Regions from separate parts of the Pseudomonas viciae genome, predicted to be linked through region 3. Evidence: predicted binding sites of a transcription regulator. Region 3 holds the regulator's gene; each other region holds the start of a gene.

Region 1 (4,299 bases), 3.2 Mb from region 3:
CAAAACCCCGACCTTGCTCTCCGGCCCGAGCTGCTTCGATTGCAGCATTTAACGCCAACAAGTTTGTTTGCCCTGCTATAGTCTGAATACTGTGGAGTATTTTGTTGATCTCAGAACTTCCCGCAGCCAGTGCTTGGACCATGTCAGAAGCATGAACCAGATCCTCTTGAAGCTTTTGCGTAGCTAGAGCGCTTGCTAACACAACAGCCTGACCTGACCTTACAGATTGGTCAGCATTGTTTGCTGCATCGGCCGCCCTACCTGCACTTTGAGATACTTCGTGAGCAGTAGCAGCCATTTCCTGGGCCGCCGCCGCGATAAGCTCGACTGCTTCCAGTTGCTTTTCTACTTTGGTCACAGTTACGTCAGAGTTTGCGCGCATAGTGTTCGCAGTATCAGCGATATCCGCAGTAAGCGAAGCAACTTGACCTATCAAAAGCCTAAGCTTGACTAAGAAATTATTGAATCCAGCACCGATTGCACCTAGTTCATCACGACGATCAATGTTCAGAGAGCGTGTCAGGTCCCCCTCACCATCAGCGATATCTGAAAGTCGATTTGCTGCTTGCTTAAGCGGGCGCCCAACTCCTAAGCTGATGAACCACAACAGGCAAACGCCTACCACTGCGACAAATGTACTAATCAACGCCATTGCTCGAAGATCCCGCACGCTATTACTCACCAGTTCCTGCTGCAAATCCCACGCCTGCTTCATGACAACTTCAAGCGGAATTTTCACAAATAACGTCCAAGATAATCCCGAATCAGTGACCTCTAAGGGCATAGACAACTTGACAACCCCAGCTTTTTCATCAACCTCGTAACGTACAAAGTGGTTTTTAGCAGTTTGTAATAAAGAGATATCATCTGGAGAAAGAATATTAGAGGCGAGCTTCCCCATTTCTTCCTCATTAGCTGTGCTTGCCACAATACGATTGTTTGCTGACAGCAAGGTCATGGTTCCTACGCCCTTATAAAGAGCACTATTGCTTTCAACCAACAGACGCTGAATAAACGATAACGGTACGTCGACTCCCGCCACACCAAAGAAAGCATTATCTATGATAATCGGAACCGTAAAAGAGGAAAGTAATTCTTTTTTACCTGACCCCATGTCATATACAGCTGGATCAGTAACACATGGCAACTTTCTTTCTTTAGCGCAAAGATAATATTCACCTTCCCGATCCCCAGTCCCCGTCTTGGTGCGACTATCAACAGAGGGGGCGGCCATAATTTTCACCTGTTGTTTGGCGTCACGGTACCAAGTGGTTAGAAATCTACCTGAGCCATCGTAACCATTTGATACTTCGCCTGAATAAAGCGCATCTTCATTGTCAAATGCTCCAGGTTCCCAAGCAAGGTAGACACTTGACAGGTCCGAGTTCGCAATCAGCATCTCTTTAATCAAGTTGGAAAGATGCTCCCTAGATAAGGTTGCAAGAGGATCACCTGAGGGATTTTTCTTTCCTAGCAAAGAGTTAGTTACGGCGAGATCTTTTGCCACTTGTAGTGATGATTTAAGTTTGGCGCTTATTTCGGTCGCTTTGGATTTTGCAAGATTGGTGAGTTCCGCCTGAGCCTTGTCCGCAGCCAAAATGTTTGTAGCCTTTTTAATCTCCTCGGTATTGGTTTTGCCAAACAAAAAACTTAAGCCTAACAACGTTGCTATAATTAACACCATTGCCACTCCCGACTGAGCGACAAAAAAAGTCTGAACTGATCTAAACTTTATCACCCTTCACCCCCGCACCTTTATGGTAGCCATCGCTTATGTTAGCTGATCACTTCTTCTACAAATCATTACCTATCGGATACGGAATTTTTTTGTCGACACCGAAGAACAAGGAGTAACCTCTATAGCAATGTAGATGAACCCATTAAAATAAATAGGCAATCCATTCTTACGATAGACTCTACAGAGCAATAGAACCGCAATCGAAGCACCAACCATCCAAGTCTAAAGCTTTGAAATAACCACTTGTGAAGGAGACCAGAAGCGAGAAGTTCCGACGCCATCAACTGTTTATCTATAGCAAACGCCTGTAAAAATTGGTCATTCAAATCATTGTGATTCAGATACGTTTTAATCGCTAAGAACTGACGGGGCCTGCTGTATTGAATACGTTGCCGTTGATAGAAACAATGCACATTATAACTTTCGCTCGTTTGCAGTGCGCGTGTTGTCGCGAGCGGTTGAAAAGACTTAAACTAGAGTAAGTTACACCACAAACCGGTCCCGCAAGATTCCTTCTGTCGCTATGTCGATCAACCACCGATTAATTTCATCAACAGAATATCGCCAGTAAGCTCCTGCCTCTGCTTATCCGCCAAGGCACGTTTAGATGACTCTCTAATCGCCGTCAACGCCTCATTCTTGGGTAGATCCAGTAGGCTGCAAAAATAACGGCTGCGACTAAACGAAAGGCATCTATAAAGCCAGCCTGTTGAGGTAAGTCGTAGGCAAGTGCAACTGACGCAGAACGGAGCGCTCTCATTTGCGATTATGCCAAAGCAACCTCGACCAGGGATCTCGGAACGCTGCGTAGTGGCAACCGTCGTACCTGCTAATGGTGCGAAGAAATGCCTCTGCGATACAAGAGCAAGGATCTTTTGCATACCAATGAATTGCTGCGAAAAGGACTCGCAATCGCTCGCTAGATGCCCCATCCGTATTAGCTCGATAAAACGTAGCCCAGCTCCCAGGGCGAGGCAGAAGTCAAGCAGAATTTGCTCGTAGTTATGTCCACGCATAGGGACAATGTTAATCTTTAACTGCAGTCCAGCGCCGAGTGCCTTTTCGATGCCACTGAGCACCTCACTCAAATCCCCTCCACGGGCGATACGACGAAAGTCTCGTGGATTGAGGGTCTCCAGCGAGACGTTGATGCGCTTAATTGCGGCGTCGCGCAACATGCCAACCTTACGAGACAGTAATTGATCATTATTGGTCAGTGACACGCCCTCAAAGTCAAGAGACCCGAGTGCCACTTCCAAGCGATCAAACAGCGGACTGATCGAAGGCTTACCCCCAGCGAGACGCAAGGTACGTAGGTCATGAACCTGCTTAAGGTACTCCACTGCTGTCAAAAATTTTTCAAGCGGCAGAGCACCGTTTTCAGAACGCAAGCGCGCGCAATTGCAGGCACTGATCGAACTTAGCTGGAGGCTGCGAAATCGCCTGCCTCGTATATCTACAATCCGATAGGAAGCCTCAGAGCTCATCGCGCGGCCGTGCCCGGTATACGCGAATAATATCGGCCATCGCAGCCAACGCAATTTCAGCAGGGGTCTTGCTACCCAGCGCCAAACCAACAGGCATATGCAAGCGGGCGATATCCGCCTCACTCAACCCCCCAGAGCGTCGCAGTCGCTGAGCTCGGACTGCTGAAGTGCGTACAGATCCCATAACACCGATATAAAATGCTGGCGTACGTACCGCTTCGATAATGGCAAGGTCGTCAATACGGGGGTCGTGGGTTAATGCCACGACGGCTGTGGCTTGATGACAACCGTTGGCAGCAATGAATTGTGAGGGCAGTTGTTTGCGAACCTCAATGCCAGACACGTTGAAACCTATGTGAGCCTCCTCTCGCGGATCACAGACTATAACCTCAAAACCTAGAGTACGCGCAAAGTCTGCGCAGACCACAGAAACAGGCGAGATACCGGCAATTATAAGACGAATAGATGGACCGAATCGGATCTGCAGAGACATACCATCCGGCCCCTCAATCACGCGAGGACCCAAACCAACATCCTCACTCAAGTGTACTTTACCGTCGCGCAAATCAACGTGGCGAGTCACGCGGAGCTGCCCTCGCAAAGTTGCAAGTAAACACTCCATTTGAGACCAACTTTCAGGGACAGCCGAAAAACGCTCCACCAAAACTTTGAGGATGCCGCCACATGGCAGTGATATCCGTGGACCTTGTGGTCCTGAAGAGTCACCATAGCGCAGAATAGTTGTTGGATGATTAAACTCACCAGCTTGAAGTCGCTCGATAAAATCTTCTTCGACACAACCACCCGACAAGGAACCAATATGCCCGCCATCTCGCCGCGCGACTAACATCGATCCGGGTTCGCGCGGTGACGAGCCAAAAGTACCCAAGACAGTGCACAGCCACACAACCTCCCCCGCAAGAGACCAAGCTAACGCATGCTCAATAACCTGTAGATCAATATGCTGCATAGCTCTGCGCCCCATCTTACTAAATTACCAGTTCGATACTCACCCTACCTCTCCGCGGGAAGACATGTGCTAACAATCAAATATTTAAGCAACATGAAACGGCA
Region 2 (4,299 bases), 1.1 Mb from region 3:
CCTGAACTCCCCCTGTGGGAGCGAGCTTGCTCGCGATGACGTCGGCACATCCAACATCACCGCAAACTGACCCACCGCCTCGCTCCCACAGGGGATTTATGGTGAGGTCGATTGCTGTGAAGCCTGGCAGTGCCTCGCCTATACCTTGAACCGCGCCACCGTCTCATGCAGCGAACCGGCCATCTGCGCCAGGTCCTGGCCGGCGGTGTCGGTGTGGCGGGCGCCCAGCAGCACCTGTTCGGACAGGTTGCGAATACCCACCAGGTTGCGGTCCACCTCTCGGGCCACCAGGGCCTGCTGTTCCGTGGCGCTGGCGATCATCAGGTTGCGCTCGTTGATCTGCGAGATCGAATGGGCGATTTCATCCAGGGCATCGCCGGAGCGCTGGGCCACTAGCAGGGTGGCCTGCACCAGTTCACTGTTGTTTTGCATGGAGGTCACCGCGTGGCCGCTGTCCAGGCGGATATTGCCGATCATGTCCTCGATCTCCCGGGTCGAAACCTGGGTCCGATGGGCCAGTGCGCGGACTTCATCGGCGACCACCGCAAAACCACGCCCGGCATCACCCGCGCGAGCCGCTTCGATGGCGGCGTTCAGGGCCAGCAGGTTGGTTTGTTCAGCGATGCTGCGAATCACATCCAACACCGAACTGATGTCCTGCACCCGTCCGGCCAATTGCTGGATTCGCCCGGAGCTGTCCGTCACACCGTCCGCCAGCGCAGTAATGGAAGCGACCGTCTCCTGAACCTGCTCACGGCCACGCTGGGCGGTTTGCTCGGACACCCGCGAGGCTTCGCTGGTGCTCACGGCATTGCGCGCCACTTCATCCACGGCGGCGGTCATCTGGTTCACCGCCGCCGCAGCCTGTTCGATTTCCTGTCCTTGCAACTGCAAGGTGCTGTTGGTCTGGCTGCTCACCGCGCTCAATTCTTCGGAGGAACTGGCCACCCGATCCACCGAGGCCGCAATGTGCCGGACCATGCTGTTGAGGCTCTGCTGCATGTCATGCATGTTGCTCATCACACTGTCGTTGGCGCCGACACCCACCGGTACCCGGATCGTCAGGTCGCCCTGGGCGATAAGGTTCAGCACCCGCGCCGCGTCATTGGGCTCCCCCCCCAGTGGACGGGTCACGCTGCGGGTCACCAGTATCGCGACAAGGCTCACCAGGGCCAGGCAAGCCAGCACCAGCGCGAGCATGTTGCGCCGCGCATCGCTGTAACGCGCCTGGGCCAACTGTTCACGTTCGACAAAGACCTTGCCCTGCATCGCCATCAGCGCATCCAGGCTTTTGTACACCTCAAGCTCTGCCGGCATCACGCCTTGCTTGAGCTGCGTCATCGCCTCGTCCGTAGCGCCTTGGCGGATCAACGCCTGCACCTGGACGAACGCTGCCACATAAGCCTCGCGGCGCTTCTTCAGCTCGGCATAGGCGGCCTTGCCTTCGGGTTGATCGAACAACGGCTCCAGCGTGGCAAAGGCCTGGGTAATGCGTTGCCGGGTGGTGTCGATCGATTGCTGGACTTGCGCATTGTTCTTGTCGATCAACAGGTCCCGGGTGTTCCTGGCGTTATCGCGCACGCCCGTGGCGATCACCATGATCGGATCGATCTTCGGCCAATCCTGCCTGACGATCTGCTCGGCCTGGTCGCGCAGCATCGCCAGGTCGCTCAAGGCGTACAGCGCCAAGGCGATCAAGGCCAGTGGGGCGATGGCAAAGCCGATCACGATACGTTGGGCAGTGGTGAGTCTGGTCATATCAAATGCTCCCTGTTCAATTACCTGCCGACTGGCAGCGCATTTGAAAACCTTAAAAAAGTGTGGCCCGGTCATCCCGGGCCGCTGTCGGTCGTTCATCCCTGCGTTCGGTCAACTGCGTAAGACGAACGAGGGGAACAACTCGCGCAGGGCGGCCCACAACTCAGGTTGCAAGGCTTGTGCCGAGACGCTGGAAAGATGGGGGTCGAGCATCCGCGCAGTGCGCACCAATTGCACGGCGAACCGGCTGACGCCGCGCTCGCTCAAACGGCGGGCCAGGGTCAACAACCGTTCGGGGTCGAACAGGTGCCAATGCACGGTGGTACGGCATTCATACTCCACGCCGCTGGCCAGCAGATGGTCGAGGCTGCGCCAGTTGGCGGCACCACTGCCTTCGACCCGGGTCACGTCCAGGGCATCTTCGGGCAACGCCTTGATGTCGAAGCCCACCCAGTCGGCCAGACCGACCACTTTGGCGAAGGCCGCCGGCTTGATTCCGGCGCTGTGCAGGCCGACGCGAAACCCCATCTGCCGGACCTCCTCCATGGCCGAGGCCAGGCCGTCCTGCAAGGTCGGCTCGCCGCCGCTGAACACCACGGCATCGAGCAGGTCCTGGCGGCGTTGCAGGAACGCCAAGACCCGACACCAATCCACCTCCTCGCTGCCGCGCGGCGGGATCAATTGCGGGTTATGGCAGTAACGACAACGCCAGGCGCAACCCTGGCAAAACAGTACGCAAGCCAGTTGGCCCGGATAATCGAGGGTGGTCAGGGGCACCATGCCCCCGACCCGTAGCACTCGACTCATGGACGCCCGGCCGCGCTTTCAGTGAAGTGCAGCCGTTCGCGATGCTCGGACTGCTTGCCCGGGTTGAAGGCCGCCACCGGGCGGTGGTAACCCATCACGCGGGTCCAGACTTCGCAACGTTGACGCTGTGCCTGCGGAAGAGATTGTGATGCGTTCATGGGAGAAGCTCCTTGCGGTCGATGGATCGGATCAGTGAACGCTGCCTGCCAACTGCTGTTGCAGCAGCAAGGCTTCGTCGCATTTGGGGCAGAACTCGTGTTCGCCGGCCAGGTAACCGTGCACCGGGCAGATGGAAAAGGTCGGCGTGATGGTCAGGTACGGCAGGCGGAAACGTCCCAGGGCCTTGCGCACCAGTTGCTTGCAGGCCTGAGTGGAGGAAATCTGCTCGGCCATGTACAGATGCAGCACGGTGCCGCCGGTGTACTTGCATTGCAGTTCGTCTTGCAGCTCCAGGGCTTCGAACGGATCGTCGGTGAAGCCCACCGGCAGTTGCGACGAGTTGGTGTAGTACGGGGCGACCGGGCTGCCGGCCTGCAAGATGTCGGGGTAGCGCTTGAGGTCTTCCTTGGCGAAGCGGTAGGTGGTGCCTTCGGCGGGCGTGGCTTCCAGGTTGTAGAGGTGGCCGGTTTCTTCCTGGAAACGCAGCAGCGTGGCCCGCACGTGATCCAGCAGTTTCAGCGCGAACGCCCGACCCTGCTCGGTGTGCAGGCCTTGCTGGTCGTCGGTGAAGTTGCGCAGCATTTCATGCAAGCCGTTCACGCCGATGGTGGAGAAGTGATTGCGCAAGGTGCCCAGGTAGCGCTTGGTGTAGGGGTACAAACCGGCATCCATGTGGTGCTGGATGACCTTGCGCTTGACCTCCAGGCTCTCCTTCGCCAGCTCCATCAGCGCATCGATGCGTTGCAGCAATGCGCTGGTATTCCCTTTGTACAGATAGCCCAGGCGTGCGCAGTTGATCGTCACCACCCCCAGGGAGCCGGTCTGTTCCGCTGAGCCGAACAGGCCACCACCGCGCTTGAGCAACTCACGCACGTCCAGTTGCAGGCGGCAGCACATTGAGCGCACCTGGTTGGGTTGCATGTCCGAGTTGAGGAAGTTCTGGAAATACGGCAAGCCGTAGCGAGCGGTCATTTCGAACAGCCGATCGGCGTTCTCACTGTCCCACGGGAAGTCATGGGTAATGTTGTAGGTCGGGATCGGGAACGTGAACACCCGCCCTTTCGCATCGCCAGCCTGCATCACTTCGATGTAGGCACGGTTGATCAGCTCCATTTCCACTTGCAGGTCGCCATAGGCGAATGGCATCTCTTCGCCGCCGATCACCGGGATCTGTTCGCGCAGATCCTGCGGGCAGACCCAGTCGAACGTGAGGTTGGTAAACGGCGTTTGCGTGCCCCAGCGTGACGGCACGTTGAGGTTGTAGATGAACTCCTGCAACGACTGGCGAACCTCGTCGTAGCTGAGTTGGTCCTTGCGCACGTAGGGCGCCAGGTAAGTGTCGAACGAGCTGAATGCCTGGGCCCCGGCCCATTCGTTTTGCAGGGTGCCGAGGAAATTCACCATCTGTCCCAAGGCGCTGCTCAGGTGCTTGGGTGGCCCGGCCTCGACCCGACCTGGCACGCCGTTGAGGCCTTCATGCAACAACGTGCGCAAGGACCAACCGGCACAGTAACCGGCGAGCATGTCCAGGTCGTGGATATGCAGATCGGCCTCGCGGTGGGCCTGGCCGATGGC
Region 3 (4,299 bases):
GACCTTCACCCTGCGAGAGATGTTTTTGTGGATCTTTTTCAGCAAGTATCGCTTCACGGTCGTGTTCGATGCCTGCAAAGCGGTCGACCTGGCTGGCCATCAACACCAGTTTGAGCAGATTGCTTTCAACTTCGGTGACCAATTGGGTCACGCGCTTGATCACTTGGCCGGTCAAGTCCTGATAGTCCTGAGCCAGCAGAATGTCGTTGAGGTTGCTTGCCACGGCGCGGGTCTCGGTGCCGCTGCGCGTCAGGAAACCGTCGACCCGGCGGGCCAGTTCCCGAAACTCTTCAGCGCCGACTTCGCGACGCATGAACCGGCCCCAATCGGTGCTCAAGGCCTGGGCTTCTTCGCTCAGGCCATTGACCAGCGGCGTTGCGCTCTCCACCAAGTCCATGGTGCGGTTGGCTGCGGCCTCGGTCAGCTTGACCACATAACCCAGACGCTCGGTAGCGTCGGTGATCTGCGAGACTTCCTCGGCCTGCGGCATGTGCGGGTCGATCTGGAAATTGACAATTGCGCTGTGCAATTCACGCGTGAGCTTGCCCACTTCCTGATACAGACCTCGGTCACGGGTCTGGTTGAGCTCATGGATCATTTGAACCGCATCGCCAAAGCGGCCTTTTTCAAGGCTGTCGACCAGTTCGCGGGCATGTTTTTTCAGGGTCGATTCGAAGTCGCCCATTGAAGATTCGTTGTCCATAGCTCCCCCGTGGCGCCGTTAACCGATGCGTTCGAAGATTTTTTCGATCTTCTCTTTCAACGCCTGGGCCGTGAAGGGTTTGACCACATAGCCGTTCACACCGGCTTGGGCCGCTTCGATGATCTGCTCGCGCTTGGCTTCGGCAGTCACCATCAGCACCGGAAGGTGCTTGAGTTTTTCGTCGGCGCGTACATGGCGCAGCAAGTCGATACCGGTCATGCCGGGCATGTTCCAGTCAGTCACCAGAAAGTCGATGCTCCCGCTGTTGAGGACCGGAATGGCAGTAGTGCCATCGTCAGCCTCGACCGTGTTGGTGAACCCAAGGTCACGCAACAGGTTTTTTATGATCCGCCGCATCGTTGAGAAGTCATCAACGATGAGGATTTTCATGTTCTTGTCCAATTCGACCTCCAAGCAGTCTTAAACGCGCCCAGCACCTGAACGCGCCATTTCAATCAATCCGGCACAACACTCGACAACGGCCTGGAGCACCACGGTTGGAGACTGGCGCAGCGCATGCCAGACCAGCTCGTTCGCAATGCTCCCACACAGCTGTCAGCGCGCTCGCCACTCCCCCAAACGCCCCCGCAAACGGGCCGCGCACTGGCTGTGTAACTGGCTGACCCGCGATTCGCTGACCCCCAGGACCTCACCGATTTCCTTGAGGTTCAGCTCTTCGTCGTAGTACAGCGCCAAGACCAGTCGCTCACGCTCCGGCAAATTGGCAATCGCATCCGCCAGCGCGCTCTGGAAACGCTCATCTTCCAGGTCACGCGATGGCTCCATGTGAGCACTCGCGCCGTCCTCGTGCAGCCCTTCGTGTTCGCCGTCCTGCAGCAGGTCGTCGAAACTGAACAGGCGGCTGCCCAAGGTGTCGTTCAAAATCCCGTAATAATCATCGAGACTCAATTGGAGTTCGGCCGCAACCTCGTGATCTTTAGCGTCTCGCCCGGTTTTAGCTTCAATAGCGCGGATCGCGTCACTGACCATGCGGGTGTTGCGATGCACCGAACGCGGTGCCCAATCGCCCTTGCGGACCTCATCGAGCATCGCCCCACGAATGCGAATACCGGCATACGTTTCGAAACTGGCGCCTTTGCTCGCGTCGTATTTGTTCGACACTTCGAGCAGGCCGATCATGCCTGCCTGGATCAAGTCCTCAACCTGGACACTGGCCGGCAACCGCGCCAGCAAGTGGTAGGCGATACGCTTGACCAGTGGCGCGTAACGCTCGATCAGTTCGTATTGGGCGTCCCGTGCCGATTTTTTATAGAGATGGTTGTAACCGCTGGCTGTCATAGCACGGGCCCTGCTGTTTGTTGCACGAGACGCTCGACGAAAAACTCCAGGTGCCCGCGAGGGTTGGCCGGCAGTGGCCAGGTATCAACCTTCTGGGCGATAGCCTTGAACGCCAGCGCACATTTGGAACGGGGAAAGGCTTCATAAACCGCACGTTGCTTCTGGACAGCCTTGCGTACGCTTTCGTCGTAGGGCACAGCGCCGACGTATTGTAGGGCGACGTCCAGGAAACGATCCGTGACCTTTGTCAACTTGGCGAACAGGTTGCGACCTTCCTGCGGGCTCTGGGCCATGTTGGCCAGGACACGGAAGCGGTTCATGCCGTAGTCACGGTTCAATAACTTGATCAGGGCATAGGCGTCGGTGATGGACGTCGGTTCGTCGCAGACCACCAGGAGCACTTCCTGGGCAGCGCGGACGAAACTGACCACCGAGTCACCGATACCGGCAGCGGTGTCGATCACCAGCACATCGAGGTTATCACCGATGTCGCTGAAGGCCTGGATCAGGCCCGCGTGCTGGGCCGGGGTCAGGTGAACCATGCTCTGGGTGCCGGAGGCAGCCGGCACGATACGAATCCCGCCGGGCCCCTGCAGCAGCACGTCGCGCAGTTCGCAGCGGCCTTCAATCACGTCCGCCAGCGTGCGTTTGGGCGTGAGCCCCAGCAGCACATCGACGTTCGCCAGGCCCAGGTCGGCGTCCAGCAGCATGACCCGTCGGCCAAGCTCTGCCAGAGCCAGGGACAAGTTCACTGACACGTTAGTCTTCCCGACGCCACCTTTGCCGCCGGTCACCGCGATCACCTGTACGGGATGCATGCTGCCCATGTTCGTTCTTTACCTTGTCTTACTTAGACGGAGGCCACATTACTGGCTGCGCGTTCCCATTCGGAACAATGCATGGCAGACCATCGATGTAGGTACAAAAAATATTCATGATTACCTCAGCCGACCTGCTTGGTCGGGCTGTGGTAGATATCAGCGAACATATCAGCCATGGCTTCTTCGCTGGGTTCTTCCTGCATTTGCACACTCACGGCACGACTGACCAGTTGATGACGGCGCGGCAGATGCAAATCATCCGGGATCCGCGGTCCGTCGGTCAGGTAGGCCACCGGTAATTCATGACCGATCGCCAGGCTCAGCACCTCGCCCAGGCTTGCCGTTTCGTCCAGCTTAGTCAGGATGCAGCCGGCCAGCCCGCAGCGTTTGTAGCTGTGGTACGCGGCGGTTAGAACCTGCTTTTGGCTAGTGGTTGCCAACACGAGATAATTTTTTGACTTGATACCGCGCCCGGCCAGGCTTTCGAGCTGCATGCGCAGGGCCGGATCGCTGGCTTGCAGGCCGGCGGTGTCGATCAGCACGACGCGTTTGCGCAGCAGCGGTTCCAGCGCCTGGACCAGGGACTGGCCCGGATCCACATGGGTCACCGACACATTGAGGATCCGGCCCAGGGTCTTGAGTTGTTCCTGGGCGCCGATGCGGAAACTGTCCATGCTCACCAGGGCGATGCTCTGGGCGCCGTACTTGAGTACATAACGGGCGGCGAGCTTGGCCAGGGTGGTGGTCTTGCCCATGCCGGCAGGGCCGACCATCGCAATCACCCCGCCCTCTTCCAGCGGCTCGACTTCCGGCGTGACGATCATCCGCGCCAAGTGTGCCAGCAACATGCGCCAGGCCTGGCGAGGCTCTTCGATACCGTTGATCAGCGCCAGCAGGTCACGGGACAACGGGCCGGACAAGCCGATGCGTTGCAGGCGACGCCAGAGGTTGGCCTGGGCCGGACGGCTGCCTTGCAGCTGGTTCCAGGCCAGGGAGCCGAGCTGAACCTCCATCAGTTCACGCAGGCTGTTGAGTTCAAAGCGCATCGAGTCCAGGGCACGCGGGTCAACACCCCTGGCTGGCGCGGCCTGCGCCGGGGCCGGGGCCGGACGACGCGGCTCGGCCTGGGCCTGCTCGACCAGCGGCTCGGCCGCGGTCAACGGCAGGCCGGCGGTGAGCGGCTGACCGGCGAACAATTGACGATTGCTGCCTGCGACACCTTCGCCTTCGCTACTGCGCAGGCTCAATTCGGCCTGGGCGCTGGCGATGCGCGACTGAGTCTTACGCAGCTCATCCTCGAGTTCCATGTTCGGAACGCGTGGGGCCAGCGCCGACAACTTGTAATCCAGGGCAGCCGTTAACTCGACACCGCCAGCGATCCGGCGATTGCCAATGATGGCTGCTTCAGCGCCCAGCTCGTCACGAACCAGCTTCATGGCCTGACGCATATCGGCGGCGAAAAAACGCTTCACTTGC

The links. The regulator FliA, encoded in region 3, starts transcription of late flagellar genes. The targets are predictions, from matches to a motif close to CTAAAGTTTNNNNNNNNNNNGCCGNTAA.
Region 1: a site for FliA is predicted at 1,732-1,759, ahead of EPZ47_RS21875 (methyl-accepting chemotaxis protein). Genes of this name have one in related genera too.
Region 2: a site for FliA is predicted at 1,779-1,806, ahead of EPZ47_RS13135 (methyl-accepting chemotaxis protein). Genes of this name have one in related genera too.

Annotation. Positions count from the first base shown of each region.
Region 1 is NZ_CP035088.1:4,958,733-4,963,031, forward strand. Features, by position in the region: gene EPZ47_RS21875 (methyl-accepting chemotaxis protein) at 1-1,684, opposite strand, end outside; gene EPZ47_RS21880 (radical SAM protein) at 2,269-3,225, opposite strand; gene EPZ47_RS21885 (XdhC family protein) at 3,215-4,195, opposite strand.
Region 2 is NZ_CP035088.1:2,872,837-2,877,135, reverse strand. Features, by position in the region: gene EPZ47_RS13135 (methyl-accepting chemotaxis protein) at 139-1,758, opposite strand; gene EPZ47_RS13130 (anaerobic ribonucleoside-triphosphate reductase activating protein) at 1,870-2,565, opposite strand; gene nrdD (anaerobic ribonucleoside-triphosphate reductase) at 2,562-2,723, opposite strand; gene EPZ47_RS13120 (ribonucleoside triphosphate reductase) at 2,755-4,299, opposite strand, start outside.
Region 3 is NZ_CP035088.1:1,765,834-1,770,132, reverse strand. Features, by position in the region: gene EPZ47_RS08120 (protein phosphatase CheZ) at 1-703, opposite strand, end outside; gene EPZ47_RS08115 (chemotaxis response regulator CheY) at 722-1,093, opposite strand; gene fliA (RNA polymerase sigma factor FliA) at 1,259-2,002, opposite strand; gene fleN (flagellar synthesis regulator FleN) at 1,999-2,829, opposite strand; gene flhF (flagellar biosynthesis GTPase FlhF) at 2,946-4,299, opposite strand, start outside.